2 regions of the Neisseria subflava genome follow, and region 2 is predicted to be linked to the other one. Evidence: predicted binding sites of a transcription regulator. Region 2 holds the regulator's gene; the other holds the start of a gene.

Region 1 (15,426 bases), 440 kb from region 2:
CGAGTTTACGCATGATGTTGTCCTTGTTTTTAAATGTCGGCAATACCGTGTATTGTACTTGTTTTTGCAAAACTTCACGGCAGTTTTGTGCAAACTTCAAGCAAACCCTGCATATCTTTCGCTATGCCGTCGGCAAATGGCAACGGTTGGGCTTTTTCGCCGTACCAAACGGTCTTCATGCCCAAGGCTTTGGCTTGGTGCAGATTATCGGCGCTGTCGTCCACCATAATGCACTGTTCGGGTTTGACGCCCAACAGGCGGCAGACGTTGAGATAGGCTTGGGGATTGGGTTTGTAGAGCAGGCCGAAGTCGTCCGTGCCGAACAAGCCGTCAAAATGCGCTTCCAAGCCCAACGCCTCAACCAATGCGCGGACATAAAACGACGGCCCATTGGAAAATACGGCTTTTCGCCCTTTCAGACGGCCTAAAACGTCATCAGTTCCATCCATACCCTCCACCTTTGCCAAAATTTGCTTAAGCGGGTGACTTTCACGCAAAAATTCATCGATATCGACTTCAGGATGGTGGATTTGCAAACCGGCAAGCGTCGCGCCGTATCGGTGCCAATAATCTTGGCGCAGGTGGGATGCGGCTTCTTCGGAAAGTTTCAGACGGCCTGCTATGTATTCGGTCATGGCGCGGTTGATAATGTAGAAAATGCCGGCTTCGGCATTGTGCAAAGTGTTGTCGAGGTCAAACAGCCAAACGGGAGAATGATTCATATCGTGCCTTGATATGCAGATTTTGTTATGATATTTCGTATTTTACTCGTACAAAGGAAAGAGAATGAAACTGAAATTGTCCGCCGTGGCTCTGTTGCTGGCTTCGGCAAACCTGTACGCCCAAACCGAAGTGCGTTTGGCCGTGCACAAATCCTTCAGCCTACCCCAATCCGTCATCGCGCAATTTGAAAAAGCCAACGATGCCAAAGTGTCCGTTATCAAGGCAGGCAGCGGCAACGAAATGCTCAACAAGCTGATTTTGAGCAAGGCCAACCCGATTGCCGATGCGGTTTACGGTTTGGACAACGCCAACATCGGCAAAGCCAAAGCCGCCGGCATCCTCGCCGCCAACCAACCCAAATCCGCACCCGTAACCGCCTCCCTGCCCGATGCGCTGGCCGTCGATTACGCCTATGTCACCATCAACTACGACAAAAAATGGTTTGAACAGAAAAAACTGCCCCTGCCGCAAACCCTGCAAGATTTGACCAAACCGGAATATAAAAACCTTCTGGTGACCCCGTCTCCCGCCACATCCTCGCCCGGCCTCTCCTTCCTCTTGGCCAACATCGGCGGCATGGGTGAAGAAGGCGCGTTCAAATGGTGGGCACAAATGCGCCAAAACGGTGTGAAAGTTGCCAAAGGCTGGAGCGAAGCCTACTACACCGACTTTACCCAAAACGGCGGCGCCTATCCCCTCGTGGTCAGCTATGCCACCAGCCCGGCTGCCGAAGTCCACTACTCCAAAGGCAAATACAGCACCCCGCCCACCGGCAACCTCTTCCTCAAAGGCGGCACATTCCGCCAAGTTGAAGGCGCGGCCGTTTTGAAAGGCGCAAAACAGCCCGAGCTGGCGGCCAAACTGGTGAGCTGGCTGCAAAGCGGCGAAGTGCAACAAGCCCTGCCTGCCGAAATGTGGGTCTATCCGGCTGCCAAAAACACGCCGCTGCCCAAAGTATTCGAGTTTGCCCAAACCCCGAAACACAGCGATTCCCCCAACCGCACCGACATCAACACCAAACAAAAACAATGGGTGAGCCGTTGGAGCAAAACCGTTTTACGTTAAGCTGAAAAAGATTTAAGAAAGATTAAAGGCCGTCTGAAAAACCAAATCATTAGTTTTTCAGACGGCCTTGTTTTACAATGTCCTTTTAAACAACTTCACACGCACACAATTATGAATTTCGATCTTCAATCCCTCTCCCCCTTCTCCGGTTGGGAACAACTCGCCCAAACCGGCATGTCTTTCGGCACGAACCTGCTGGCCGCCTTGGCCATCTTCTTTATCGGCCGCTGGGTCACCACGCGCGTGGTGACACTGATGAAAGCCGCGCTGACGCGCGCCAAAGTCGATAAAACACTGGTCAGCTTCCTCGGCAACGTCGCCAACATCGGCCTACTGATCCTCATCATCATCGCCGCACTGGGTAAACTCGGCATTCCGACCACTTCCGTGACCGCCTTGATCGGTGGCGCAGGCTTGGCCGTGGCTTTGTCTTTGAAAGACCAACTGTCCAACTTCGCCGCCGGCGTGCTGATTATCCTGTTCCGCCCGTTTAAAGTCGGTGACTTTATCCGCGTCAACGGTTTTGAAGGCATCGTCCGCGAAATCAAAATGGTGCAGACCTCTTTGAGTACGCCGGACAACGAAGAAGTCGTCCTGCCCAACAGCGTGGTCATGACCAATAGCATCACCAACCGCTCCTCCCTACCCCTGTGCCGCGCCCAAGTCGTTGTCGGCGTCGATTACGCCTGCGACTTGAAAGCCGCCAAAGCCGCCGTATTGAGAGCGGCAACCGAGCATCCATTGTGTGTTCAAACCAAAGAACGACCTGCCGTCGTATACATTACCAACCTCGCCGCCAGCGCCATCGAAATCACGCTTTGGGCATGGACGAACGAAGCGGATTTGGCCTTATTCCGATTCGGTTTGAACGAGCAGGTCGTCGAAAACCTGCGCGAAGCCAACATCAACATCCCATTCCCACAATGTGATGTCCACCTCATTCAGCCGAAAGACTGATTTCAGCTTTCAGGCCGTCTGAAACACGGCGGGTCAAACGCCCGCCCCATTCCACCCTTTTCCATAAGGAGCCGCCATGTCCCATCTGCAAACCATCGCCGAACACCTGACCAGCCGCCGTCAAACCGTTACCTGCGCCGAGTCCTGCACCGGCGGTCTGCTTGCAGGTGCGCTGACCTCCCTCTCCGGCAGCTCGCAATGGTTTCATCAAAGCTTCGTCACATACAGCAACCAAGCCAAGCAAGAGCGTCTCGGCGTCATGCCCGATACCTTGCTGAAACACGGCGCGGTCAGCCGCAAGACCGTCTATGAAATGGCACGCGGCGCAAAGGCCGTCGCGCAGGCGGATTACGCCTTGAGTATTTCCGGCATCGCCGGCCCTAGCGGCGGCAGCGCGGCCAAACCGGTCGGTACAGTCTGGTTCGGCCTGGCCACGCCCGAAGGTTCGTTTGAACAAACTGCACTATTCACAGGCAACCGCGAAGCAGTAAGGACGCAAGCCGTCGAATACGCATTGGCTTTCTTGGCGGAACATTTGGTTTGATAGAAAAAACACAGGCCGTCTGAAATCTGGAAATCAGGTTTCAGACGGCCTTTTTATCTATTCAAACCATCGGCGGATTTATACGCCCAAAAGCTCTTTGCCGAGGAAGCTGCCTTTTTCAACACCCGGCAGGATGAAGAAATAGCCGCCACCAAACGGGCTGATGTATTCCTCCAGCGGCTCGCCGTTGAGCAGGTTTTGCACGAAGATGAAGCCGTCGGCAAGGTTGGCCTGATAGCAGATGAATATCAAGCCGACATCGAGTTGGCCGTTGGCGGCGAGGCCGCGCGAGTAGTTGAAGGCGCGGCGGTAGAGCAGGTGTTTTTTCATAAACTCGGGATCGCGCGGATTGGCAAGGCGCATATGGCTGTCTTTGGGCGTGATTTTGCCGTCGGGGTCTTTGGCAAAATCGGCGGTGTCGCCCTCTTTTTTACCGTCCATGGGCGCACCGCTGTATTTGCGCCGGCCGAAAATATCGGTTTGTTCCTGCATCGGGGTGCGGTCCCAAAACTCGACAAAGTGGCGGATGAGGCGGACGGCCTGATAACTGCCGTTTTTCGCCCATGCCGGTTCGTCCAAGCTGTTGGCGGCAACGCCTGTCCACAGGACTTGATCGGCGACTTTGGGATCTTCGACTTTGGGATTGCCGGAGCCGTCGCGGAAACCTAAAAGGTTGCGCGCGGCAATGGCGCCGGGTTCGGCTTTAGGGAGCCAACCGTCTATGCTCCAGCGGATCACGGCAAACTGGGCGGTGTTTTTGATGATGTCGCGCAGGGCGGCTTGGCAGGTTTCGGGGGAGAATGCGCAAATTTGCAGGCTGAGGTCGCCGTCGCACCACGATTTTTGGAGTTTGTCGTTGGGGAAGTCGCGCATTTCCTGCAAGTGTTTCGGCTTTTTGTCTTTGAGGCCGAAGCGGTCGTCAAAGAGGCTGCTGCCGACGCCGACGGTAACCGTCAGTCCGTCGGGGCGGAATTGTTTGCCGAGGATGCCGCTGCCCGCAGGCGGAAGTTTGTCGTCGCCGTCTTGGTATTCGCCGCCTTGGGTGAGGAATTCGATGCGGGCGGTCAGGACGCGGAATAGGTTTTCAAGTTGTTTGGCGTCTTTGGCGGTAACGTCAAAGGCACACATAATGCCGAAGAGCTGGTGTGGCGTAACGATGCCTGCCTGATGCTCGCCATAACACGGATAGGCCAGCTCGGAATGTTGATTGTTTTGGGTTTCGGCGGCGGCTTCGCCTTGTTTTTTACCGGCAAAATAACCGGCAACGCCGATGGCACCGGCAGCAAGGGCAGTTTTGAAAAGGGTTCGTTTTTCGGGTTGTGCCGGTTGTTTGTTTTGGCTCATGGTCTGCTCCTTGGCAGGGAACGGAAAGATTGCAATCGTGTGAAGTAAGGTCGGTTTTCAAGCATATTTGTGTGGGCGACAATAAGATTCAGACGGCCTTTCAATATCCAAAGGCCGTCTGAAAACGCGTTATCTTATTTCAAACCCAAAATGCCGCGCAGTTTGGCCAAGTCTTCTGCCAAGGCATTAATCGGCGCCTGCAGGGCTTTGCGGTCTTCTTCGCTCAGTTTGTCGTACAGCTCGAAGCCGTCTTGTTTTTTGTATTTCGCCAAAATGTCTTCAACCTGTTTGAAGTTGGCATCGGTTTTTTCCAACAATGCTTTGTCTTTGGCTTCGATCAGCGGACGGAACAAATCAACGATTTTTTTGGAGCCTTCCACATTGGCTTGGAAGTCGCTCAAATCGGTATGACTGTAACGGTCTTCTTCGCCGCTGATTTTGCTGCCGGCCACTTCTTCAATCAAAACAGCCGCGCCGCCAACCACTTTGCTTGGCGGGAAGGAAAGGGCGTCGATTTCTTTTTGCAGGGATTCAACGTCTTTCATCAGTTTGTCGGCAGTCTCTTTCACGCCGGATACGTCTTTTTTCACCCACAGGGCATGTTCGATGCGGTGGAAGCCGGTAAAGGCCGCGTCGTTTGCGCCGTCTTTGAAGTCGTCTTCACGCGCGTCGATGGCGGGGTCGAGTTCGTTGAAGAGTTCGGCAATCGGCTCGATGCGTTCGTAGTGGAAGCGGGTGGCGGCAAACAGGGATTTCGCTTTTTCGATGTCGCCGGCTTTGACGGCTTCGGTAAAGGCTTTAGTTTTAGCGACCAACTCTTTGGCTTCCGCCTGAACATAAGCTTTATAGTCGGCCAGAGGTTGCGCCAGTTTTTCCAAATCGGCTTCGTTGGCCGTGTCTTTGAAGCCGCTGTCGGTAACAATCAGCTTACCGCGCGGATTGGTCAACAGGCCGCAAGTCATTTCATATTCGCCCGGCAGCAGGGTAACGGTCATTTTGTCGGATAAACCCGGGGCGATGTTTTCACGCTCGTCCACCACCATCACGCCTTTCAGAATTTCCCATTCCAGCTTGCGGCCGCTGTCGTTTTTAATGTTGAACACGACTTGGCCGCTGGGGACGGTCAATTCCATTGGTTCACAAGCAGTATCGTTCACGCCGATATTGACCGAACCGTCGGCATTGGCGGCAGCGGATGCGCCTGAAGCGGCAGGCGCGGCTTTTTCGGCTTCAGGCGGCTGACACGCGGTCAAACCCAGAGCCAACATTACGGACAAAGCAGTTAGATTGAATTTTTTCATTTTCATTCCTTTTTATTTAGTTAACGTTTTTGCCGGCGCACTGCCGCGCAAAAACCAAATCATGACGGGAACCAGATACAGCAGCCAAATCAGGACTTCTCCTTCGGTCGGGTGGTCGGTATAACCGAAGAAACCGCCGAGCAGCACGCCTAAAGGGCTGTCTTCATGCAAATATTTCGATGTGTCGAAAGCAATATCCTGCATCACATTCCATACGCCGGCCTCATGCAGCGCGCGAAATGAACCGGCCAGCAGACCGGCCGCCACTACAATCAAAAACGCGCCCGTCCAACGGAAAAATTTCGCCAAGTTCAGGCGCATACCGCCCTGATAAATCAGCGTACCGATGACAACCGCCACCAACAGCCCCAACACCGCGCCTATCGGCATAGACCACGTCGGACTTTGCTGGAACACGGCCAGCAGGAAAAACACGCTCTCCAAACCTTCGCGCGCCACAGCCAAAAATGCCATGCCGACCAAGGCCCAACCCTGGCTGCTGCCGCGGTTCAAGGCCGACTGAACAGAATCCTGAAGATGCTGTTTCATCGAACGTGCGGCCTTTTTCATCCACAAAATCATGTACGTCAACATCGCCACAGCCACCAGGCCGATAACGCCGACCACCAATTCCTGTTCTTTTTGCGGAATCTCGCCCGTAACGGAATGAATGCCGTAACCGATACCCAAACACATGGCCGCAGCCAAAAACACGCCCAGCCAAACCTTCGGCATCAGCTCGCTGTGTCCCGACTGTTTCAAAAAACTGGCAACAATGCCGACGATCAGGGCAGCTTCGATGCCCTCGCGTAGCATAATCAATAAAGCAATCAGCATAAAAAACTCTAAAGTGAAACGTTCATTTATTAACGCATTTATAACGCTTTATGTTTAATAATGCAAATTATTTTTATTTTTTAATAACCCTATATTTATTAAGATTTTTTAAAAGAAAATAACGAACGTAATCAATAAAAACTAAAAGGCCGTCTGAATTTTATTTTTTCAGACGGCCTTAAAAACAGTAACTAATTGTAAATAAATAATAAAAAAGTTCTATAGTATAAATTTCCCTATCGGTGATATTTTCAAAATTTATCAAATTTAAAAGGTTGATTTACAACAAAAATTAAAACCGCCTTATCTTTTATAGTTGGCATATTGCTGGTGCAATCAGCAATCCATGACATAACAAACGCATAACAAAGGAACCCTCCTATGCCACGTTTAAAACTCCACCAAATCGCTTTGGCTTTGGCCGTTTCTGCCGCGCTGACCGCCTGCGGCGAGAAAACGGCTCAAACAACCGAAACCCCTCAAGCAGCTTCTGCCGCGAGCGCTGCCGATGCTGCCGCAAGCACCGCCGCCGTTTCAGCCCCTCAAAATTCCGCCGATGTTTCTGACGAAGACAAAGCCCTGTTAGAACGCGCGCAAGCTACGTTCAAACCTTTGCCTGACTTAGCCGAAATGCAAAAAGTCCGTCCGTTTACCGAAGAACAGGTCAAACTCGGCCAACAACTTTGGTACGAAAACCGCCTGTCCAAAGGCAACACCGTCAGCTGTAACTCTTGCCACAACTTGGCAACTGCCGGCGTAGACAACATGCCGACCAGCGCGGGCCACAAAAGCCAATTCGGCGGCCGCAACTCCCCAACTGCTCTGAATGCCGCCTTGTTGGGCAGCCAATTCTGGGACGGCCGTGCAGCCGATGTGGAAGAACAAGCCGGCGGCCCATTGCTCAACCCTGTTGAAATGGCCAACGCGACCGAAGCCGATGCCGCCGCCAAAATCGCAGGTATCCCTGAATACCAAGAAAAATTCAAAGCCGCATTCCCTGAGGACGGCGCGGTTTCCATCAAAAACATCACCACCGCATTGGGGGCGTTTGAACGTACCCTGCTGACTCCGACCCGTTGGGACGACTACCTGAAAGGCAACGTATCTGCCCTGAGCGAACAAGAACGCAAAGGCGTACGCGCATTTATGGACAACGGCTGTATCGCTTGTCACAACGGCGTCAACTTGGGCGGTGCCATGTTCCAAAAATTCGGTTTGGTGGATGGTCCTTACTGGAAACACATCGACGATCCTAAACACGACAAAGGCCGTGCGGATGTAACCAAAAAAGCCGAAGACGAATTCTTCTTCCGTGTTCCCGGCTTGAGAAACGTTGAACGCACCTATCCATACTTCCACAACGGCAGCGTTTGGGAATTGGATAAAGCCGTCAACATCATGGCGAAAGCCCAATTGGGTAAAACCCTGGCTCCGGAAGACACTGAAAACATCGTTGCCTTCTTGAAAGCCCTCTCCGGCAATGTTCCTGAATCTGCCCGAACCATGCCTGAGCTGCCTGTATCCACCGATGTCAAATCCCGACCTGACAACAAATAAGGTTTAGCGCAAAACAAAGGCCGTCTGAAAATCCGTTTCAGACGGCCTTTTTGTTGCCGGCCATATGGGCGGCTTTGTTTCACGATTCCACACAATATGGTAATCTTGAGCCGATTTTCACCATACATCCGAAAGGAACATCATGAGCCTGATTATTGAAGACTTGCAAGAAGGCCACGGCAAAGAAGCCGTCAAAGGCAAAGAAATCACCGTACATTACACCGGCTGGTTGGAAGACGGTACCAAATTCGACTCCAGCCTCGACCGCCGTCAACCGCTGACCATCACTCTGGGCGTCGGCCAAGTGATTAAAGGTTGGGACGAAGGCTTCGGCGGCATGAAAGAAGGCGGCAAACGCAAGCTGACCATTCCTTCCGAAATGGGCTACGGCGAACGCGGTGCAGGCGGCGTGATTCCTCCGCACGCGACCTTGATTTTTGAAGTCGAGCTGCTGAAAGTGTACGAATAAGCATTTGACGCTTCAAAAGACCGAGGCCGTCTGAAACCCGAAGTTTGGTTTTTCAGACGGCCTGTTTTTATCAAGATTCGGTATAATGCCCTCTTTTACAAGCAAACCATTTCCCAAGGAACCCCCATGCTTTTACCCGAACAAGTCAAAACCCTGATTGAAGGCGTTACCCCTTGCGAACACGTCGAAGTCGAAGGCGACGGCCATCACTTCTTCGCCGTAATCGTTTCCTCCTCATTTGAAGGCAAAGCCCGCCTCGCCCGCCACCGCCTAATTAAAGACGGCCTCAAGCCGCAACTCGAAAGCAACGAATTGCACGCGCTGTCTATTTCCGTTGCCGCCACTCCGGCCGAATGGGCTGCCAAACAGGCTTAATTCGGAATCAAATAAAAGGCCGTCTGAAAAGTTTTCAGACGGCCTTTTTCATACATATCAAACAGCGCAGGCAATCGATACAAACGCCAAACCGCATTCGACAACACGCAATCGCTGTGTAAACCCTACCGGCAAACCGCCAAACTAGCCCTGCCGTTTCGGGAAAAACTGCACCACATTCTCCCCTTGCGGCAACACCAATTTCTTCACGGCATGGCCGTACACGGTTTCAAGCGTGATGTTCAGACAGCCTTCGTCGGCAAAAATCTTATCCACACATTCCTTTGCCGCTTGCGGATTGCTGAACTTCAACGCGTTCCACAATCCCAAGGTTTCCATATCCTGCCAAAACGTCCCGGCTTTTTTATAGCTCAGCTCAAGCTTGGCCGTGTCGGTTACCGGATCGTAAAAGCCGTTGTCGGCGAGCATATCGCCCAAGTCGTGCATATCAATCAGCGTGGGTGCTTCGCATTCGATGCCTTCATGGTTCAGACGGCCTGTCAGCTCGCTCAGGCTGTCGCGGCCAAAGTGCGTGAAAAACAATAATCCGTCCGTTTTCAAAGCAGCGGCCCAGTTTTTCAATACCGGCAAAATATCGTCGGCGCGGCTGAGGCTGAGGTTGGCCCACAACATATCGGCGGATGCTTCGGGCAACGGCGCGGTCAGGGCTTGGCAATGCTGCGGAATGGTTTTGCCGGTCAGCTTCTGCCAGAAACCGCCTTTGCGCGCGACGGCGGCGGTTTTTAAAAAATCGGCATTCGGATCGTATTCTTCAAACACGGCGTCGGGATAACGCGCGGCCAGCAGGCTGCGGCTGATGTCGGCATCGGCACCAATCAGCATGATGCGTTTGGGTGCATTGCGGACCAGCTGCAGGCGCTCGTCGGTGTCTTGGGCGAGATGGCTGTGAATCTGCCAACGTTTGTCTTGTTCGGTCATGGTGGGTCGTGTCAGCGGGCTTTGCCCGACAATGTTTTTATGGTTTAAGGCTGTTTCAGACGGCCTTTTCGACAAAATTGCGGTAGGTTTCGGCAAATTCGTCGGCATGGCTTAAAAAGGGCGCGTGCGCGGCTTTGTCGATAAGGACCAGCTCGCTGTCGCTCAAATGGCGGTGTAAATATTCACCCATGCGCGGCGGCGTGATGGCATCTTTCTGTCCAAACACCAGCAATGACGGCGTTTGAATAAGCGGCAGTAACGGACGCGCATCGGCATGGTTGACCGCTTCAAGCGCGGCCTGTAAGGCGGAAGGCGTGCCGCAGCGCGCCAAATCGGGCAATACGCGGTTTAAGATTTCGCCTGAATGGGGCGTGTGCAACAGTTGCAGTTGTAGAAACTGTTTAATATGTTTGGCATAATCCTGCTGGAATGCGCCGACCATCTTGCCCAAGGCAGGTTGTGCCAAGCCTTCGGGATAATCCGTGTCGGCAGTCAATCGGGCAAAACTTGCCGTCAGGCAGAGCGATTGGATTTTGTCGGGATAAAGCGCGGTCAGATACAGGGCAACCAGTCCGCCCAGCGACCAGCCGAGAATGTGTGCCGGCGTGTCGATTTGTCCGGCGAAGGCTTCGGCAACGGCGGCAATATCAAACGGTTCGGCAAAAGGCGCATCGCCGTGTCCGGGCAAATCAAGCGCGCGGACGTCCCAATCGACAGGCAGGCGCGGTATCAAATCGTCGAATACATGGCGGTTCGCCGCCCAACCGTGTATCAGATAAACTTTTTTGGCGGAGTGTGGCATGAATGTTCTTTCTTGGTGGCGCAGTTTGAAACAACTCAATGCGCGACGTTGCGTATTATGCCACGATTCCGTTTCAGACGGCCTTTGCCGAGGCTGCGCAAACGATTTGACGGAATATTTTATCGACGCGGCACAAAGCTGCCCTTTGTGTTTCCGCCATATCGCGGGCGGGGCAGTGTGCGGCAGTTGTCAGAAAAAGCCGCCTGCATTTGATAGAATGTGGGCCTCGCTGTACTACGAACCGCCCGTCAGCAGCATGATACGCGAGCTGAAACACTTGGCCGATTTGGGTATGAGCCGGCCGTTGGCTGATTTAATGTGCCAAAACGCACCGGACTGGCTGGCGACGGAACACTTCGATTTCGTCCTGCCCATGCCTTTGAGCAAAGAGCGGCGGCTCAAGCGCGGATTCAACCAAAGCGAGGTATTGACGGATATTTTGGCAAAACGCTACGGCTGGACGCTGCTGCCGCGCCACGCGGTTTTCAGACGGCATGGCGAGCCGCAAAGTACGCTGAAAAGCGGCGAACGTCTGCGAAATATCAAGAATGCATTTAAAATCAAAGCCGAATTACCGAAGGCGTGTAATATTCTGTTAATTGATGATGTCTTTACCACCGGCTCGACTTTAAACGAATTGGCGAAAACGCTGAAAAAATCAGGCGCAGGTAAGATTTTTTGCTGGAGTTTGGCACGGCCGCCAATGAAAAAATAGCTTAAAGTTTTTGACACCCATGGAACATTTCGGCATTATGCCACTCTATAAGTGATTGATTTATATGTTTACCATAGTTTTGTACCAACCCGAAATCCCGCCCAATACGGGCAATATCATCCGCCTGTGCGCCAATACCGGTGCTGATTTGCACTTGGTCAAGCCGCTTGGTTTCCCTCTGGATTCGTCCAAAATGAAACGCGCGGGTTTGGATTATCACGAGTTTGCCAAACTGACGGTACATGAGAATTTCGAAGACTGCCTCAAGGCACTCGAAGGTCGCCGCATTTTCGCGCTGACCACCAAAGGCTCCACCCGCCCCGACGAAGTTTCCTTCCGTGAAGGCGATGTGTTGCTGTTTGGTCCCGAAACACGCGGTCTGCCTGCCGAAGTTCTCGACAGCCTGCCTGCCGGACAAAAAATCCGCCTGCCGATGATGCCCGACAGCAGGAGCATGAATCTTTCCAATACCGTCGCCGTCATTCTGTTTGAAGCATGGCGACAAAACGGTTTTGCCGGCGGCGTATAACAGGCCGTCTGAAACCGCTGCGTTATCAACTCAAGAACGGAACCCGTTTTGACTTTTACTAAAAAAACCCTCCTTTCCTTAGCCGCCGCTACCATCGGCGTCCTTTCCATCAATACCGCCGTCGCCGACAGTGTGGTCCGAGTCGAAAAACTGCATCCTTCTGCCAATCGCAGTTACAAAGTTGCCGGCAAACGCTACACGCCGCTGACCAAAGTTTCCTCTTTCAGCCAAACCGGCAAAGCCTCATGGTACGGCAACCAATTCCACGGCCGTAAAACTTCCAGCGGCGAGCGTTACAATATGAACGCCCTCTCCGCCGCCCACAAAACCCTCCCTATTCCCAGCTACGCACGCGTGACCAATATGCAAAACGGCAAAAGCGTCATCGTCCGTGTCAACGACCGCGGCCCTTTCCACGGCAACCGCGTCATCGATGTTTCCAAAGCCGCCGCCCAACAATTAGGTTTCATCAACCAAGGCTCGGCCAACGTCAAAGTTGAACAAATCATCCCCGGCCAAACCGCCGCTCAAACCATTATTTCCCCAAACAACAAAGAATTTTTTGTTGATTTGAAATCCTTCGGTACCCAACGCGAAGCGCAGGCTTATTTGAACCAAACCGCACAAAACCTACCATCCGACAGCAAAATCATGCTTGAAAAACGCAACTACGAATACGTTGTCAAAATGGGTCCGTTCAGCAGCCAAGAACGTGCCGCCGAAGCAGGCGAACGCGCCCGTCATCTGAACCTGGCATCCGCCATCTGATTTCGTCCGCGTTACCGCTGAAGTTTGATACAATACAAGGCCGTCTGAAACCCGATTGCAAGGTTTCAGACGGCCTTTTTTAATCACAGGGGAACACCATGATCAGCAGGCTTACAGGCAAATTGATTGAGAAAAATCCGCCGCAGGTCGTTATCGACGTCAACGGCGTCGGTTATGAAGCCGACGTTTCCATGCAGACTTTCTACAACCTGCCCTCCGTTGGTGAAGCCGTCCATCTCTACACCCAGCTGGTCGTCCGCGAAGACGCGCATTTGCTGTTTGGTTTCGCCTCAGCCGAGGAACGCGCCACCTTCCGCCAACTGGTCAAAGTCAGCGGCATTGGTGCCAAAACCGCATTGGGCATTTTGTCGGCCATGAATGCCGACGAGCTGGCGCAAGCCATTGCCGAAGAAGACGTCAAACGCCTCTCCTCCGCCCCCGGCATCGGCAAGAAAACCGCCGAACGCATGGTGTTGGAACTGCGCGGCAAACTTGTATCCCATACCGTTTCAGACGGCCTGTTTGCCCCTGCTGCCGTTGCCGACGAAAGCCAAGACATCATCAACACCCTGCTTGCCCTCGGATACAACGAACGCGAAGCCAAAGCCGCCACCAAAGGCATTCCCAAAGGTACGGAAGTCGGCGAAGGCGTGCGCCTGGCCTTGAAAAACCTGCTCAAATAAGGCCGTCTGAAACATGAAGGCATTGGCACTGAGCGTCACCCTCTTGCTGAGCGCGTGCGTCTATACCGAGACTCCGTATGGGCGCACCGCCGTCTTGGACCTGCCCGTCCACTCGCAAACCACCATCAACAAAACCGTAACCATCAACGCCCCGCCGGGAACGACCGTCATTTACCAAGACAGCCAGCCCGTTCACAACCATCCGGCTTATCCCGTCTATCCGCGCCGGGTTTATCATTATCGATAAACAACGCTGACCGTTTGAAACCATATGTTCAGACAGCCTGTTGAGAGACCAACCATGAAATACATCCTTCCCCTGCTTTTATTCCTAAGCGCCTGCACACCGGACACCAAGACCACAGATGCCGCATCCTCCCCAAAAACACACGGCTTTGCACACCGCCTGACCGAAGGCGAAAAACTACTGACCCAAGCCTTCATCAAACAAGACCTCGCCGCCTACTTCAAACACGAAACCGGCGGCGCATTTGCCGAACAAGCCCCCTTATTCTCGGCCCAACAACTTGCCGAACAGAAAAACATCCCCCAAAACGATGCCATCGGCGTTTACGGCAAAATCATCAAAACCCAAGGCCGCACCGCCTGGCTGCAAACCGACAAGCAAACCCTCAAACTCGATTTGGCCGAACCGCTGCAAGAAGCTCAAGGCGAAGTTACCCTTGTCTGCCAACACGAAAACACCGCATTCCAAGACTGCCAAACAGAAGAAAACTTCGCCCGACGCTTTACCGAACAAATTTTCTCGGCGGTCGAGTCCGGACGCGTATCCGCCCAAACAGACGCACCGGCCGAAGAAATCATGGCCGGCCGCCTTATCCCGTTTTTGAGTGCCGCCAGCGACTTTACCGGCAACTTCAAAGCCTGCGCCACCACCATGACCGAATACTGCACCAGCCGCCTGGCACGCGAAATGCCCGAATCCGCAGTCCGCAAAAAAGCACAGGAATTGGGTTTAACCGAGATAGCATTTAAAAAGAAAAAATAAATATCAGGCCGTCTGAACCTTATGGCGACTGTGCTATAATCCGCGACTCATACAGGTCGGACAGACAGTCGCCGCGTATCGCGTAAGGCATACGGGGAGGAAAGTCCGGGCTCCATAGAGCAGAATGCCGGCTAACGGCCGGGCGCGGCAACGCGACGGAAAGTGGAACAGAAAGCAATACCGCCGATGATTGCCTTCGGGCAAAACAGGTAAGGGTGAAAAGGTGCGGTAAGAGCGCACCGTGCATTTGGTAACAAAGCGCAGCAGGCTAAACCCCATTCGGAGCAAGACCAAACAGAACGCGATGACGCTGCTCGCCGAGCGTTCGGGTAGGTTGCTTGAGCACACCAGCAATGATGTGCCTAGAGGAATGACTGTCCGCGACAGAACCCGGCTTACCGTCCGAGCTGTATGCCCCCATACCGCGGCAGGTTTTAAAAACCTACCGCATTTTTATAGAAATAAAAAGGCCGTCTGAAACCTGAATCTTGGTTTCAGACGGCCTTTTTTTTAAACCGCTGTTTATGGACGGTATTCCGGTTTCATGCCGTTGGGCAGAAGCTGCCATACATAGCCGGTGGTTTTCATTTTGCCGGCCACTTCGCCTGCTTCGTCGCCATATCCCCAGAAATAATCCACACGGACCGCGCCTTTAATCGCGCTGCCGGTATCTTGCGCCATAATCAGGCGGTTGAGGGCTTTTTTAGTGGTCGGGTGGGCAGTGGCGACAAATAATGGTGCGCCAAGCGTGATGTAGTGACGGTCGATGGCACCGGCGTATTCGCCCATCAATGGCGTACCCAATGCGC
Region 2 (15,426 bases):
TTACCCCTATATGATGTATTTCTACGCCGACAAAATACGCAGCCATCCGGTATTCGCCCCCCTGCTGCCCAAACTTTTGTCCGATTGCAAAGATTTCATCAATGCACCGAAACACCAAACTGCCAAATCATGTGACAAACCCTAAACAAAACTCACTCAATTGTCAGTTTGTCCTTACAGGCCGTCTGAAAATGTAAAGAGCGACAAGTTTCTATGCAAAAAAGCGCAAAAGCACAGAAAATTACGCTATCAACAAAAGCAGATTGCATGTTAAGATTGAATACAACTCTATTTTAATCGCCGCACCACCTATTTAGTGCCACGGCGCATACAATCACGAAAAGGAAATTCCATGAGTCGCGTATTACTCGTAGATGACGATGCCCTCTTGACCGAATTACTGACCGAATACCTGACTGCCGAAGGCCTCAACGTCCACAGCGTTTCTGACGGCGAAGCCGGCGTTCAAGAAATTCTGACCGGACAATACGATGTCGTCGTATTAGACTCCATGATGCCTAAAATGAACGGTTTGGACGTTTTGAAAAACGTACGCACCCAAAGCACTGTGCCCATCATCATGCTGACTGCAAAAGGTGACGACATCGACCGCATTATCGGTTTGGAAATGGGTGCGGACGATTACGTACCGAAACCATGCACACCGCGCGAACTCTTGGCGCGTATCAACGCCATCTTGCGCCGTGCACAACACAGCAACGAACAAAACAACGCGCCGAACAGCATTTCTGTCAGCGACGTTGTCCTCTACCCCGCCAAACGCCAAGCTAGCATCAAAGACACTCCGCTTGAATTGACCAGCACCGAGTTCAATCTGCTCGAAGTTTTGATGCGCCACGCCGGACAAGTTGTCAGCAAAGAAACTCTGTCTATCGAGGCACTCGACCGCAAACTGGCTAAATTTGACCGCAGCATCGACGTACACATCTCCAGCATCCGCCACAAATTGGGCGATGCTTCCCTGATTCAAACTGTACGCGGCTTAGGCTACCTGTTTGTTAAAAACTAAAGATTAAACAGATCAATGAAACTGTTTCAACGCATCTTCGCCACATTTTGCGCAGTCATCGTCTGCGCAATCTTTGTGGCGAGTTTTTCATTTTGGCTGGTGCAAAACACCCTTGCCGAAAACCAATTCAACCAACGCCGCACCATCGAAACCACATTGATGAGCAGCATCGTTTCCGCCTTCAACTCACGCGGAGACAGCGGTGCGCGCGAAATTCTTTCCGAATGGAAAAATAATCCGGTTTCCAATGCCGTTTATGTGATTACCGGCGATGATAAAAAAGATATTTTAGGCCGAAACATCGACAGCCTCTCCATTGAGCGTGCCCGTATCTTTGCCATCAACAACCCCGAATCTGATTTGGCACACATCGAATACGACCGTTTCGGCGAAGAATACCTCTTCTTTATTAAAGGCTGGGACAATCATCAAGCCCAACGCCTCCCTAGCCCGCTCTTCATTCCCGGCTTGCCGCTTTCGCCTATTTGGCACGAATTTATCATTCTGTCTTTTATCATCGTTGTGGGGCTCTTGATGGCATACATCCTTGCCAACAACATTACCAAGCCTATTAAAATTTTGGGTGGCGGCATGGACAGAGTAGCCAACGGCGAACTTGAGACCCGCATTTCCCAACAAGTTGACGACCGTGACGACGAATTGTCCCACCTCGCTGTGCAGTTCGACAAAATGGCCGAAAAACTTGAAAAACTTGTTGCCAAAGAGCGCCATCTACTTCACCACGTTTCGCATGAAATGCGTTCGCCGCTGGCGCGTATGCAAGCGATTGTCGGCCTGATTCAAGCTCAGCCGCAAAAACAAGAGCAATACCTCAAGCGCCTTGAAGGCGAATTGGTGCGCATGGATACTTTGGTCGGAGAATTGTTGACCCTATCCCGCTTGGAAACTTCCAATATTCCTTTGGAAAAAGAAAACCTCAAACTCGTTCCTTTCCTTACCAACTTGATTGAGGACAACCAAAGCATTGCCCACCAAAACAACCAAAGCGTTACCCTGAGCATTGACCCAAAAATCCCTGAAAATGCCGTAGTCAGCGCCAACGAAGGCTATCTATACCGCGCCTTTGACAACGTTATCCGCAATGCCATCAATTACAGTCCGGAAGGCAGCACCATTCAAACCCATATCGGACAAGACGGCAAAAACTGGATTATCGATGTTACCGACAACGGACCTGGCGTGGACGAAATGCAGCTTCCGCATATTTTCACTGCCTTTTATCGCGCCGACTCCAGCGCACACAAGCCCGGTACAGGTTTAGGGCTTGCCTTGACGCAGCATATTATGAAACAGCACTGCGGTAAAATCATTGCTGAAAATGTCAAACCCAACGGCCTGAGGATGCGTTTTATCCTTCCCAAAAAGAAAGCCGGAGACAAAAAAGAAGTCTAAAAAATAAGGCCGTCTGAAACTTTTCAGACGGCCAAAAACACAAATAAGGAACCATCATGAGTGCAACCGTCCAAACCGGCTACTTCTTCATGCCTGAACACATCATCCTCATCGGCGCCAGCGAACGTCCGCACAGCCTTGGCGAACGCATTTTCAGCCACCTGCTCGGTTCCTCATATCAAGGCAAAATTACCCCCGTCAATCTTCGACACAGCAGTGTCGCAGGCATTCCCTCCTACTCCAGCCTCAGCAAAATCCCGGGCCAAGCCGATTTGGTTGTTGCCGTTATCCCGCCCGACCATTACGACTCGCTGTTCAAAGCCTGCCGTAAAAAAGACCTGCGCCACATTATCCTGATTCAAGATTGGGAAAACCTACCGCCCGAATCCTGCAAAAACGCCCGTTCCATTATTCAAAAATATCACGGCGACGAATTGAATATCACCGTGTGCAACAGCGCAGGCATCCAACTCCCCTCACTCAACCTCAACATCGGCACCCAAACCGACTATCCGGCCGGCCATATCGCGTTACTGACCGGCCACAGCACCGTCAGCCGCAACATCAACCACCTGCTGAACACGCTACACCAAGGCGTATCACGCCACATCAGCCTCAACTATGACCTAAGTCCTACCACATCTGCCGACTGGCTCAACCGCTTCGGCCACAACCGCCATACCAAAGTTGCCGTTATCCACTACAATCCGGCTGAAAACCAACGCGAGCTGTTCAGTGCCATCCGCCACTTTACACGCCACACTCCGCTTATCCTGTTGTCCACACACTACACCGACAACACAGACAAAGCCATCCTGCGCAGCCTCAGCCGCCATTGCAATTTCCAACCGGTATTCAATACCGCCGAACTGGAAGCAGCCCTAAAAGCCCACCTATCCGGCATTCCCGTCATTACCAACCCCACCATTCTGTCCGACACGCCGATAGAATGGCTGCGCACTACCGCCAATGCCTGCGAATTGACCCTCGACCTCCCAACCGAAGTACCATCCATCCGACAAGGCTGCATCGGCAGCAACCCAACGCCTGCACGCATCCACCGTCTGGCACTCGAACAATTACAAAATCCGCATACTCAAGCCCTGCTCGGCATTATTTCGCCAGATACGCCGGATGCGTACAGCATTCATCAAACTCTGGATAATTTGGCACAAAAAACCAGTAAGCCCATTCTCGTCAGCTATCGTTTTTCAGACGGCCTGACACGGTTTAACACGCCGGAAGAAGCCTTACTGACACTTTATTTTCGCAATCAAACAGCCTATTTGCAACAAGTGCAAAATACCCCTGCCCAAGCCAAAACAGGCCGTCTGAAAACACCTAAAAGCAAAAATATCGATAAAGCCATTGCATCCGGCCAAACCGAACTGATGGCGGAAGCCCTATACCTGCCTCCGTGCCAAATCCAAAAACACAATGCCGTCCAATTTCGATTCAGCCGCCATGCCATTTACGGCAATATCCTTACCGCCCATTACAACGGCCAAACCGAAGCCGCATTACCTCCCTTTACCACACTCGATATCCAGCGTTTAAGCCAGTTTACAGAACTCGACAACACGTCCGTTCTCAATCAATTCCTGCATTCCCTAAACACGCTTATCCACAACAACCAGCATATCGGCGACATTATCCTCAACTACAACGGCAGCCAATACAACAGCACCATCATTCCCGAAATCGTAGAAAAACCTGTTGCACCAACAACCAAAATTCCTAAAAAAGCCGTCCAAACCTTGGAACAGGCCGCCGCCAAAATGCAAAGCGCCGCCGCCTATCTCCAACAAAAAAATCCGGCCGCAGCCGAATTCCTACGCAACACCGGCGAAGCTGCTTCCGAACTGCTGCACCCTAAAACCGAAACGCCCGAGATACAAAACGTACTCGCACCCTACCCGAACCAAACCGATACCTTTACCCTGCCCGACGGCAACACACTTCACATCCGCGCACTAGAGCCTGAAGATGCCGAAGCCAAACAAAAATTTGTCCGCCAATTACCCGCGGCCGACCGCTATACGCGCTTCATGACCCATACCAACGAGTTGCCGCTGCCCACACTTGCACGGCTGACCCGTCCCGATTTCCATACCGAATGCGCATGGGCAGCCTTCACTTCAGACGGCCATATCGTCGCAGTCAGCCGTTACAGCCGCATCAATCGTAATGAGTGCGAGTTCGGCATTACTTTGGCACCTGAAGCACGCAAAACCGGCTTGGCAGGCAAAATGATGAGCCTCATTATCCAAACTGCCACACAGCAAGGTTACCAAACCATGAATGCGGAAATCCTCAAAGAAAACACACCGATGCTCAAACTCGCTGAAAAATCAGGCTTTACTGTCACACCATCTGAAACCGACCGCGGCCTGTATCAAGCCAGCCTCGATTTGAACGAATGGCAAAACAGCAACAAAAACAAATAAAAACTTGCATAACCCGTGTGAAATATCCTAAAATTAGCGGTTTCTATATATCCGCATTTTTCAAAAGGACTCAAAATGGTAGTTATCCGTTTGGCTCGCGGCGGCTCAAAACACCGCCCTTTCTACAACGTAGTCGTAACTGACTCTCGCAACCGTCGTGACGGCCGCTTCATCGAGCGCGTAGGTTTCTACAACCCCGTTGCCAACGAAAAACAAGAACGCGTACGTTTTGACGCAGACCGCATCAACCACTGGGTTGCTCAAGGCGCGAAAGTTAGCGACGCAGTTGCCAAACTGATTAAAGAGCAAAAAATCGCTGCTTAATCAGCCGAAACGACCATGACAGACACTCAAAAACGGGTAGCCATGGGCTACATTAAAGGCGTATTCGGCATTAAAGGCTGGCTGAAAATTGCTGCCAATACCGAATATACCGACAGCCTGCTGGACTACCCCGAGTGGCAGTTGTGCAAGGATGGCAAAACCCTGAATGTTGTGCTTGAGGCAGGTAAAATTGTCAATGGCGAACTTCAGGTTAAATTTGAAGGTATAGACGATCGCGACCAAGCATTTGCCTTGCGCGGCTATACCATCGAAATCCCAAGAGAGTCATTCGCCCCTACTGAGGAAGACGAATACTACTGGGCAGATTTAGTCGGCATGACCGTCATCAACAAAGAAAACATCGTCCTCGGTAAAGTCAGCAACCTGATGGAAACCGGTGCAAATGATGTTTTGATGATTAAAGGCGAACACGGACAAATCCTAATTCCCTTTGTCTCCAACTATATCGAATCTGTCGATACCGACAGCAAAACCATTATCGCCGACTGGGGTTTGGACTACTGATGCTGATTCAAGCCATCACCATTTTCCCGGAGATGTTCGACAGCATTGTCGAATATGGCGTTACAGGCAGAGCAAGAAAACAAAATCTTTGGCAGTTTCAAGCCATCAATCCCCGAAAATTTGCCGACAACAAACTTGGCTATATTGATGATCGCCCCTTCGGAGGTGGTCCGGGAATGATTATGATGGCGCCGCCGCTTCAAGCGGCAATCGAAGAAGCCAAAGCAAACTCGCAAAAACCTGCCAAAGTAATTTATCTCAGTCCGCAAGGTCAGCCGCTGACGCATAAAAAAGCTGCAGAATTTGCCGAACTACCCCATCTTGTTCTTCTATGCGGACGCTATGAAGGCATAGATGAAAGACTGCTGCAAAGCAGTGTGGACGAAGAAATCAGCATTGGCGACTTTGTCGTCTCGGGTGGCGAATTACCCGCCATGATGTTGATGGATGCCGTCTTAAGATTGGTTCCAGGTGTATTGGGCGATATACAGTCAGCCGAACAAGACTCGTTTTCAGACGGCCTTTTAGACTGTCCTCATTACACCAAACCCGTAGAATTCCAAGGCATGATAGTTCCCGACGTCTTACGCTCAGGAAATCATGGCTTGATTGCCGAGTGGCGATTGAAACAATCGCTGCGACGCACTTTAGAGCGCCGACCTGATTTATTGGAAAAGCGCAGTTTAATCCCAAAGGAATCCCGCCTCTTAAAAGAAATCTTGCAAGAGCAACAGGAAATCCAATCATAACTTAGGAAAAACAAATGAACTTGATTCAACAATTAGAGCAAGAAGAAATCGCTCGCTTGAACAAAGAAATCCCTGAATTCGCTCCAGGTGACACCGTTGTCGTATCTGTACGCGTGGTTGAGGGTTCTCGCAGCCGTCTGCAAGCATACGAAGGTGTTGTTATCGCTCGCCGCAACCGTGGCCTGAACAGCAACTTCATCGTTCGCAAAATCTCTAGCGGCGAAGGTGTAGAACGTACTTTCCAACTGTACTCTCCTACCGTAGAAAAAATCGAAGTTAAACGCCGTGGTGACGTACGTCGCGCCAAACTGTACTACCTGCGCGGCCTGACCGGTAAAGCAGCTCGCATTAAAGAAAAATTGCCTGCTCGCAAAGGCTAATAGCTTTCATCAAAAACCCACTTCTATGAAGTGGGTTTTTTGTTTTTATACAAAAACTCCTTGTCTTTCTTACACAATCCTGCAAGCTAATCACAATAAACACCTCACGCATAAACTTAAACAGAATCATAACTTCCCTACCTCTTTTAACCTTTATACAAAAGGCCGTCTGAAACAAAAGATTCAGACGGCCTTTAATCACATCGGGCGGTTATTTAAACCATCTTGCCAATGCCGGGATACGCGACAACAACAGTGTATCCAAAATCCAAATAACAGCGATTGCGGCAATGGCTGTTGGGAAAATCACAGCCAAAATCAAAAGCGGCACAGCCATTGCCCACCATACCGGCAATTTGATTTTCTGCGCCGGAGGAACCAAACCACGTGCTTCCGAAGGACGGCGTTTCCACCACATTACACAGCCGCTGACACAAATAAAGATAATCGCCAGACAGAACAAGACATTTGCCAATACGCTCCACCAGCCCAATGTACCCATATGCAAAGCAATGCTTGCCGCCATGAATTTACCAAACCAGTTGTAATCGTCGAAATGAATATCAGCCAGAATTTTACCGCTGTATTGATCGATGTGTACCGTGCGGTCAGCGGTCGGACTAATCATATCGTAACTCATTGAGTCTTGCGACAACGTCCATACACCGGTCTCACCTTTGGGTAAATTGAGCTGATAACGGCCTTTAAAGCCAATTTCACGTGCAAAGCGGTCAACCGTTTCCAAAGTCATCGGCTCACTTGGATTAATACCGTTTTCACCCATTGTCGTACCGGAAACCGGCATAGGCGTCAACTCCAAAATCCATGGCACTTCTTTAGATTTACCGTCATTCAGCACATCACCATGGGTTGGCACGGAAGATACCGGATTAGGCTCCACACCCCATTTACCGACAGGAAATTGACTCCACGCCTGAACCACTTTACCGCCCCAAATTCCCGCCCAAGCAATACCTGACAGACAGAACAGCAACAAAATCAAAGAAACCCAAGTGCCAAATGCACCGTGCATGCTACGCCACCATGTGCGTCCTTTGCCTGCTTTCGGCACAAGCATGGATTTCAGGCTGCGCTGTTTCGCCCACCACAAATAAATCCCCGTGATTATCATCAGGATGGTCAGCGACGCGGTAGTTTCCAGCAGATAGTCACCCACCGGGCCGATCATCATATCGCCGTGGATTTCGTCCATCGTGTGATACCAGCCTTGACCGCGCGGCATCGTATTCACAACTTTTGCTGTATAGGGATCAACGGCAACCATAGTGGCTTTATCATCATTGTTCACGCGGAATACGGCAACCATATCATCTGCGCGTGGCGCAATATACTGCACTACAGAAGCAGTTTCCGGATTCACAAACTGTCTGGCGGCCTCAGCCTGAGCCGACAAAGGCTGCACCACTGCCTGCGGCGTAATATGTATGCGTTCGCCTTCTTTACCGGTAATATTGGCGAATAGCAGCATTCCCAACCCTGTAACAGCCAACAGGGTTAAAAACGGCGCAACCAAAAGTCCGGCATAAAAATGCCATCGCCAAACAGTCAAATAACGGCGGTTAGCCTGTTGTTCATTTTGGGAAGTTGGTTTTGTTTCCATATTTTCTCTTCATATAGTTAAAGCAGACTAATTACTACGAATTAGCAACAGGTATTTTAATCAAAAACATTCATTTAAGAAACCGTTTTTCCAATGCAGCTTTGAAATACTTCAATATTTAGTTTTTAGGCCGTCTGAAAAAACAAAATAGACAGAAAACAACACTTTACTGAAAATCCGTTTTAATCATTGCGGTTTCGGCAGAATTTGGTAGAATACAGACATTACTTATTTATTCATCAAGCCGCCAAGCTTTGGCGGCTTGTATTTTTATTTCCAATCCGGCTACCGCGCGTGGCCGGATAAAATTTTAAAAGCATCATCATGCTTTCATGGAGAACTCAATGCAAAAAATCCCTTTGACCGTCCGTGGTGCAGAATTGTTGAAACAAGAACTTCAACACCTAAAAAGCGTAGCACGCCCAGAAGTTATCGAAGCCATCGCCGAAGCACGTTCGCACGGCGACTTGTCTGAAAACGCAGAATACGAAGCCGCCAAAGAGCGTCAAGGCTTTATCGAAGGCCGCATCGCCGAGTTGGAACACAAACTCTCTATGGCGCACATCATCAACCCTGCCGAAATCCATGCAGAAGGCAAAATCGTGTTCGGCACAACTGTGACACTGGAAGATTTGGAAACTGAAGAACAAGTTACCTACCAAATCGTCGGTGAAGATGAAGCAGACATCAAAGAACGCAAAATCTACGTTGGCTCCCCAATTGCCCGCGCCCTGATCGGCAAAGAAGAAGGCGACGTTGCAGAAGTTCAAGCACCCGGCGGCGTACGTGAATATGACATCATTGCCGTGCAATATATTTAAATAAACAAAAGGCCGTCTGAAAACATTTTCAGACGGCCTTTTGCTGTATCTAAAAACACCATAATCAAAGAAAGTGAAATCTTCCCAGGAGAAACATAATGAATCTACTGTACAAAATTATCCAAACCGCTGCCGCCATGTGGCTCGGTATGCAGCTGACAGCAGGCTATGTTACCGCCCCAATCCTGTTCCGCCTTCTGCCTAAAATGCAGGCGGGAGAAATTGCCGGCATTTCATTTGCCATCACAGCACTATGTGGCTTAGTTATTTTTGGCGCAGCCTATGCCTTTTTCAGACGGCAACTGGCCTCACTTTCTTGGTGGATCTTGGTACTTTGGCTACTCTTAGCCTGCAACCATCTTTTGGTTACGCCGGTTATCGAAGCACACAAATATGGGCTGGATAACTGGCTGCTGTCCCTAGTAGGTGGAACATTCGGTGTTTGGCACGGCTTATCCAGTATTATCTTTTTGATTTGTACGATACTGGCAGCCATCTGCGTATGGAAATGGCCCAAGCCAAACTAATCTGTCTTAATAAAAGGCCGTCTGAAAATAAATCTTTCAGACGGCCTTTTATTTTGAATCATTAATTCCCCAACTCTTCAAATATAAGCCATAAAAAATGCCCTGCAATATGCAGGGCATTTTTCACAAACTGATTAAGGTTTAGCGTAACCGTGAACGCCATTATAAGGAGCTGGGATCCAACCTTCATCAGAAGCAGGCAATTCGCCTTGACCTTCGATAGTTTGGCCTGGAGCAACTTGACGAGTAACAATGCTGCGGATTTTAACGTCAACGCGGCGGTCAGGCTCGATACAAGCGATAAGAGCAGCACGTTTCTTAGCTTTAGAAACTTTTTTGCCCAGTTTAGCAACTTCAGCTTCACAAGTAGCAGTCATGCGAGCTTGAGATTCGCCCAAACCTACTGCAGAGATTTTGCTAGAAGCAACACCACGGCCTACCAAGTAGTTAGCAACTACGTTAGCACGACGCTCAGACAGAGCTTGGTTGTATTGCTCAGAACCCATGAAGTCAGTGTGACCTTCAACACGTACAGTTTGTACGTCTTTGTTGCTCAGGCGTTGAGCCAAAGAGTCCAAGTTTTCTTGGGCTTCAGGACGCAGGTTGTCTTTGTCGAAGCCGAACAGAGTTTTAGTAGACAGAGAAACAGTTTCATCAACATACTCAGGAGCTTGTTGTACAGGAGCAACTGCTTCACGATCACCACATTCAACACGGCCTTGGGTAGCTTTGTCGAAGTAGCTGTTTTTCCAGCATTCGCCGTAGTTGTTACGGACGATTTCTTGAGATTGGCTGCTTACGGTGTAACCGTGTTTGGTGTGCGCTTCGCTGGCCATAGCGGTGCCAGAGGCAACCAAGGCAACGAACAATGCGCTTAATTTCAGCTGTTTGGTCATTTTATTCCCTCATCAAATTGTTATGCGGCGGACTAGGAAAGCAACCGCTGCAAAGTACCAATATACAGGCCGCAGTATCAAAACAGCGGCAAATCGGATATATCAGGTTGCACTATAAAGAAGCGCAAGGCAAACTGTCAATACTCGATGCCTTCAAACAATCATGAAGTGCCTGCTTCCTAGTAGTTAATCATGCCGAAAAATCAATCTTGTGTCATTAATTTAGGGCAAAATCAGACAATTCATCCATCTGAAGTTGCACAAAAACAACAAAACCCCTTTCCCTCATCTTTCCTGCATTTCCTGTTTTCATATCGTTAAAAGATATTTTCATTAAAAACAACCGTTTTCAAAACTCGGGGCAAAACTGGGCAAAATATGTTAAATTACATGCCGTTTGTCGCACAAAATCCACATTAACAACGTATCCGGTACTGCTACCATGAAACTGCAACAATTACGTTATGCCCTTGAGGTTTACCGACACAATCTGAATGTCTCCGAAGCCGCCGATGCGCTTTTCACATCCCAGCCCGGCATTTCCAAACAAATCCGCCTGCTTGAAGAAGAATTGGGTATCCAAATTTTTATCCGCAGCGGCAAACGTGTGGTTTCCGTTTCGCAACCGGGCAAAGCCGTATTAGAGATTTCGGAACGGATTTTGCGTGATGTACAAAACATTAAAAATATCGGCAGCGAGTTTACCGATCATGACAGCGGCTCGCTGACCATCGCGACAACGCATACCCAGGCACGTTATGCTTTGCCCAAAATCGTTGCGGAATTTGTCAAAAACTACCCTAAAGTCAATTTGACCATCAAACAAGGCAGCCCTTCTGCCATCGCGCAAATGGTCAGCAGCGGCGAAGCTGATTTGGCAATTATTACTGAACGCATTGACGATCATCCCGAGTTGGGCAAACTGCCCTGCTATGAATGGAACCATGCCGTCATTGTTCCGCACGACCACCCTCTTTTGGACTGCCGCAATCCTTTAAGCCTTGAAGATTTGGCTTCTTTTCCGCTGGTTACTTACGAATTTGCTTTTAATTCCGGCAGCAGCATCGCGCGTACATTTAATAAAGCGCATATTGAGCAACCTGATGTTGCCTTATCGGCTGCCGATACGGATGTATTGAAGACGTATGTCCGCTTAGGCTTGGGCGTTGGTTTGATGGCCAAAATGGCGTACGATCCCGTTGTCGATCAAGATTTACAGCTTATTGATGCGGCACACTTATTTGAACCGTCGCCCACTTGGATAGCCTTACGCACCGATACCTACCTGCGTGGTTACGCGTATGACTTTATCCAGATGTTTGCACCGAAACTGACCAGAGAAGTAGTCGACCGCATTCTGTACACGCCGGTTGTTGAAGATTTTTCAATTTAATATCTGACTATCACTTTCGTAACTTAACAATTATTCTTTAATTCTTGTTAAAAAGGCCGTCTGAAATATTTCAGACGGCCTAAGATTCAGATAGCGTGCGAACAACCGGAAACCATTTTCTTCAAGGTTGTCGCATCTAAGATTTTGATGTGCTTGTGTTCAACCGAAATCAAGCCTTCATGATGGAATTTAGACAAGGTGCGGCTGACTGTTTCCAGCTTCAGTCCCAAATAGCTGCCGATTTCCTCACGCGACATCCGCAAGATAAAATCATTGGCGGCGAAGCCTCGTGAATAGAGACGCTGAGACAGGTTGAGCAAGAATGCCGCCAATCGCTCTTCAGCGCGCATATTGCCCAAAAGCAACATAACGCCCTGATCTCGGACAATTTCGCGGCTCATCAAGCGGAAAAAGTGGGAGCGGAGGCTGGGAATATCCTGACCGAGTTCCTCAATATGAGTAAACGGAAGCTCGCATACCTCGCTGTCTTCCAAAGCCACAGCATCACAGCTGTGAATATGGGAACAAATCCCATCCATACCGACCAGTTCGCCCGACATAAAAAAGCCGGTTACCTGATCGCGTCCATCTTGGCTGGCGACTGTTGTCTTAAAGAAGCCTGCACGGATGGCAAACAAAGAGGTAAACGGCTCGCCGGCACGGAACAGGTATTCACCTTTTTTCAGACGGCGGCTTTGACGAATAACCGCGTCCAGTTGTGAAAATTCGTTAGGCATCAGTCCGACAGGCAAACACAGCTCGCGTAAAGAACATGTGGAACACAAGGTTTTCATTTGATGTGTTGCATTGTGTGTGGCCATAACGCACCCTTAATCTGCATAGTTCTATAAATCCCTGATGAAGCCGAATAACTATTGACCCAAGTCAAAGTCGGCATATCATTATCAGGCATTCTATCAAACTATCGAAATTTTGACTAAAATTTTCCCTAATTTCCCTACTTTATACTACAAGCCCGACCATGAAAATCATCCCCATCTCAAATAACACCAACACAAACAACGAATTACCGGAATTCGATCGTGAATTGATTGCCAGTTTGCCATCAAGCGGTCCCCGTTATACATCCTATCCGACTGCCGACCGCTTCCATGAAGGCTTTAAAGAAGCCGAATATATCCAAGCTTTAAGCCTGCGCAATACGGGAGCGCTTAACAAACCCCTTTCGCTCTACATCCACATTCCCTTCTGCAATACCATCTGCTACTACTGCGGCTGCAACAAAATCATTACCAAAGACAAAAGCCGTGCCGATGCCTATATCCAGTATCTGGAAAAAGAAATGGAATTGCTGGCACCGCATTTGGGCGGAAGACACCAGCTCGCGCAGCTCCACTTCGGCGGCGGTACGCCCACATTCCTGAGAGACGACCAACTCGAACGCGTCTTCGACATGATTCGTAAATACTTCCAGCTGATTCCCAACGGCGAATACTCCATCGAAATCGATCCGCGCAAAGTCAGCCGCGAAACTGTCCTCAAACTGGGCAAACTTGGTTTCAACCGCATGAGTGTCGGTATTCAAGACTTTGACCCTAAAGTGCAGGAAGCCGTCAACCGTATTCAAAGCTACGAAGAAACCAAAGAAGTGATTGATGCCGCGCGTGAAGCCGGATTTAAATCAGTCAGCGTCGATTTAATTTACGGCCTGCCGCACCAAAACACCGAAAGCATCAAGACCACCATCGACACGGTCTTGTCCCTCGATCCCGACCGTCTTGCCCTCTACCACTACGCCCACCTGCCGCATATCTTCAAACCGCAACGCCGTATCGACACCAATGTCGTTCCCGGCAGCGAAGAAAAACTCGATATGCTGCAATATTGCGTTCAAACCCTGACCGAGCGCGGCTACGTCTTCATCGGTATGGACCACTTTGCCAAACCTGACGACGAACTCTCCATCGCCCTCAAGGAAGGCTTCCTGCAACGCAACTTCCAAGGCTATTCAACCTATGCCGACTGCGATTTGGTAGCGATCGGCGTGTCCTCTATCGGCAAAATCGGCAGCACCTACTCCCAAAACGAGCGCGACATCGATGCCTATTACGCCGCACTCGATGCCGGACATCTGCCGATTATGCGCGGCTACCAGCTCAATCAAGACGACATCCTGCGCCGCAACATCATTCAGGATTTAATGTGCCGCTTCTCGCTTGATTATCAAATTTATGAAAGCGTGTTCGGCATTCCGTTTAGCCGCTATTTTGCAGCCGAACTGGAAGATATGAAGCAACTGGAAACCCTCGGCTTGGTCCGTCTCAAACCACACAGTCTGACTGTTACGCCGAAGGGCCGTTTCCTAATCCGCAACATCGCCATGGTGTTCGACTACCATCTGCGCCATAAAGAAACCAAAGCCAAATACTCGCAAACTGTGTAAACAGGAATGGACAAGGTCGTCTGAAAATTCTCAGACGACCTTTGTTTTTATTTTCAATACTTTCGGGTAACATAAAACCATATTTTCCGCTTTATCAGGATTCAAAGTTAATTTGTATAGGCGCGTATCCTATGATTACCGAGCAGCAAAACGATATCCTCAGCATCAATCAAGTGCAGCTTCTCCTTGCTGAAAAACGCACGGCACTTGCTATCATGCGTACGGGCATTGCCGTTTTCGCACTCCCTTTGTCTATTTTCAGTGCGCTGATTGCGACATCGAAATGGTACGAAGCCATCGATGTTTGGCCTTTGCTCTCACTGGTCAGTCTGATGAACATCAGTTTGATTATTTTCTCGGTCTATCTGATTACCCGCTCACTCCGTAGAATGCATCAATACGACCGAATGATTGCCGATATCAAATACAACAACCAGTCTTTACGCAAACTGATTAAGTCATAAAGTGCAAATAGTTGGAGCTAGGCATAAGGTCGTCTGAAAATCAAAATATAGAGGAACTCCAGATTTGTATTAAAACATGATTCTGCCAAACATACCGTAATTGTTCTTGAAGACCTTACTGTACACTTTGCTCCCTCGTTTGGAATCGATACGATACCATTGCAGTACAAGATATAATCTGCGATATATTTATGGTTTCTCTTAGGGTTTTTATGCCTAGGGTGGCAGATATAAACTTATTGAAATGACCAACTCAATTGGATATTGGTAGGAATCCTACCGGATACACTTGCCGTGTTTAGACAAATACGAATGCAGTCTGAAATTTCGGTTTGTCCGGTCTCTTATCTCAAACGCTTTTAAAATATGGAACAACCCGATTTTTTCCCCATCCCCAGTCCCTGTATAGGTGTCTGCGAAGCCAATGCCAAA

The links. The regulator FNR, encoded in region 2, switches genes on or off when oxygen is low (the NO sensors DNR and NnrR bind a similar motif). The targets are predictions, from matches to a motif close to TTGATNNNNATCAA.
Region 1: FAH66_RS09175 (cytochrome-c peroxidase) is a predicted target of FNR. The motif match lies at 7,047-7,060, and genes of this name have one in related genera.

Annotation. Positions count from the first base shown of each region.
Region 1 covers NZ_CP039887.1:1,869,781-1,885,206, forward strand. Annotated here, with positions in the region: gene FAH66_RS09135 (membrane lipoprotein lipid attachment site-containing protein) at 1-13, opposite strand, end outside; gene FAH66_RS09140 (pyrimidine 5'-nucleotidase) at 75-722, opposite strand; gene FAH66_RS09145 (thiamine ABC transporter substrate-binding protein) at 787-1,788, shown strand; gene FAH66_RS09150 (mechanosensitive ion channel family protein) at 1,900-2,745, shown strand; gene FAH66_RS09155 (CinA family protein) at 2,822-3,289, shown strand; gene efeB (iron uptake transporter deferrochelatase/peroxidase subunit) at 3,368-4,633, opposite strand; gene efeO (iron uptake system protein EfeO) at 4,768-5,934, opposite strand; gene efeU (iron uptake transporter permease EfeU) at 5,947-6,771, opposite strand; gene FAH66_RS09175 (cytochrome-c peroxidase) at 7,153-8,328, shown strand; gene FAH66_RS09180 (FKBP-type peptidyl-prolyl cis-trans isomerase) at 8,468-8,797, shown strand; gene FAH66_RS09185 (BolA family protein) at 8,924-9,172, shown strand; gene FAH66_RS09190 (class I SAM-dependent methyltransferase) at 9,317-10,111, opposite strand; gene bioH (pimeloyl-ACP methyl ester esterase BioH) at 10,167-10,913, opposite strand; gene FAH66_RS09200 (ComF family protein) at 10,912-11,628, shown strand; gene trmL (tRNA (uridine(34)/cytosine(34)/5-carboxymethylaminomethyluridine(34)-2'-O)-methyltransferase TrmL) at 11,693-12,157, shown strand; gene FAH66_RS09210 (septal ring lytic transglycosylase RlpA family protein) at 12,206-12,925, shown strand; gene ruvA (Holliday junction branch migration protein RuvA) at 13,024-13,608, shown strand; gene FAH66_RS09220 (methionine-binding protein) at 13,622-13,855, shown strand; gene FAH66_RS09225 (hypothetical protein) at 13,910-14,617, shown strand; RNA gene rnpB (RNase P RNA component class A) at 14,670-15,031, shown strand; gene mltA (murein transglycosylase A) at 15,140-15,426, opposite strand, start outside.
Region 2 covers NZ_CP039887.1:114,631-130,056, reverse strand. Annotated here, with positions in the region: gene FAH66_RS00660 (PglL family O-oligosaccharyltransferase) at 1-145, shown strand, start outside; gene misR (two-component system response regulator MisR) at 353-1,030, shown strand; gene FAH66_RS00650 (HAMP domain-containing sensor histidine kinase) at 1,046-2,443, shown strand; gene FAH66_RS00645 (bifunctional acetate--CoA ligase family protein/GNAT family N-acetyltransferase) at 2,500-4,890, shown strand; gene rpsP (30S ribosomal protein S16) at 4,966-5,214, shown strand; gene rimM (ribosome maturation factor RimM) at 5,230-5,739, shown strand; gene trmD (tRNA (guanosine(37)-N1)-methyltransferase TrmD) at 5,739-6,488, shown strand; gene rplS (50S ribosomal protein L19) at 6,503-6,868, shown strand; gene FAH66_RS00620 (PepSY-associated TM helix domain-containing protein) at 7,080-8,489, opposite strand; gene greA (transcription elongation factor GreA) at 8,834-9,310, shown strand; gene FAH66_RS00610 (DUF4149 domain-containing protein) at 9,409-9,837, shown strand; gene FAH66_RS00605 (OmpA family protein) at 9,972-10,733, opposite strand; gene FAH66_RS00595 (CysB family HTH-type transcriptional regulator) at 11,176-12,126, shown strand; gene fnr (fumarate/nitrate reduction transcriptional regulator Fnr) at 12,213-12,947, opposite strand; gene hemN (oxygen-independent coproporphyrinogen III oxidase) at 13,109-14,530, shown strand; gene FAH66_RS00580 (hypothetical protein) at 14,662-14,994, shown strand; gene FAH66_RS00575 (DUF1289 domain-containing protein) at 15,361-15,426, shown strand, end outside.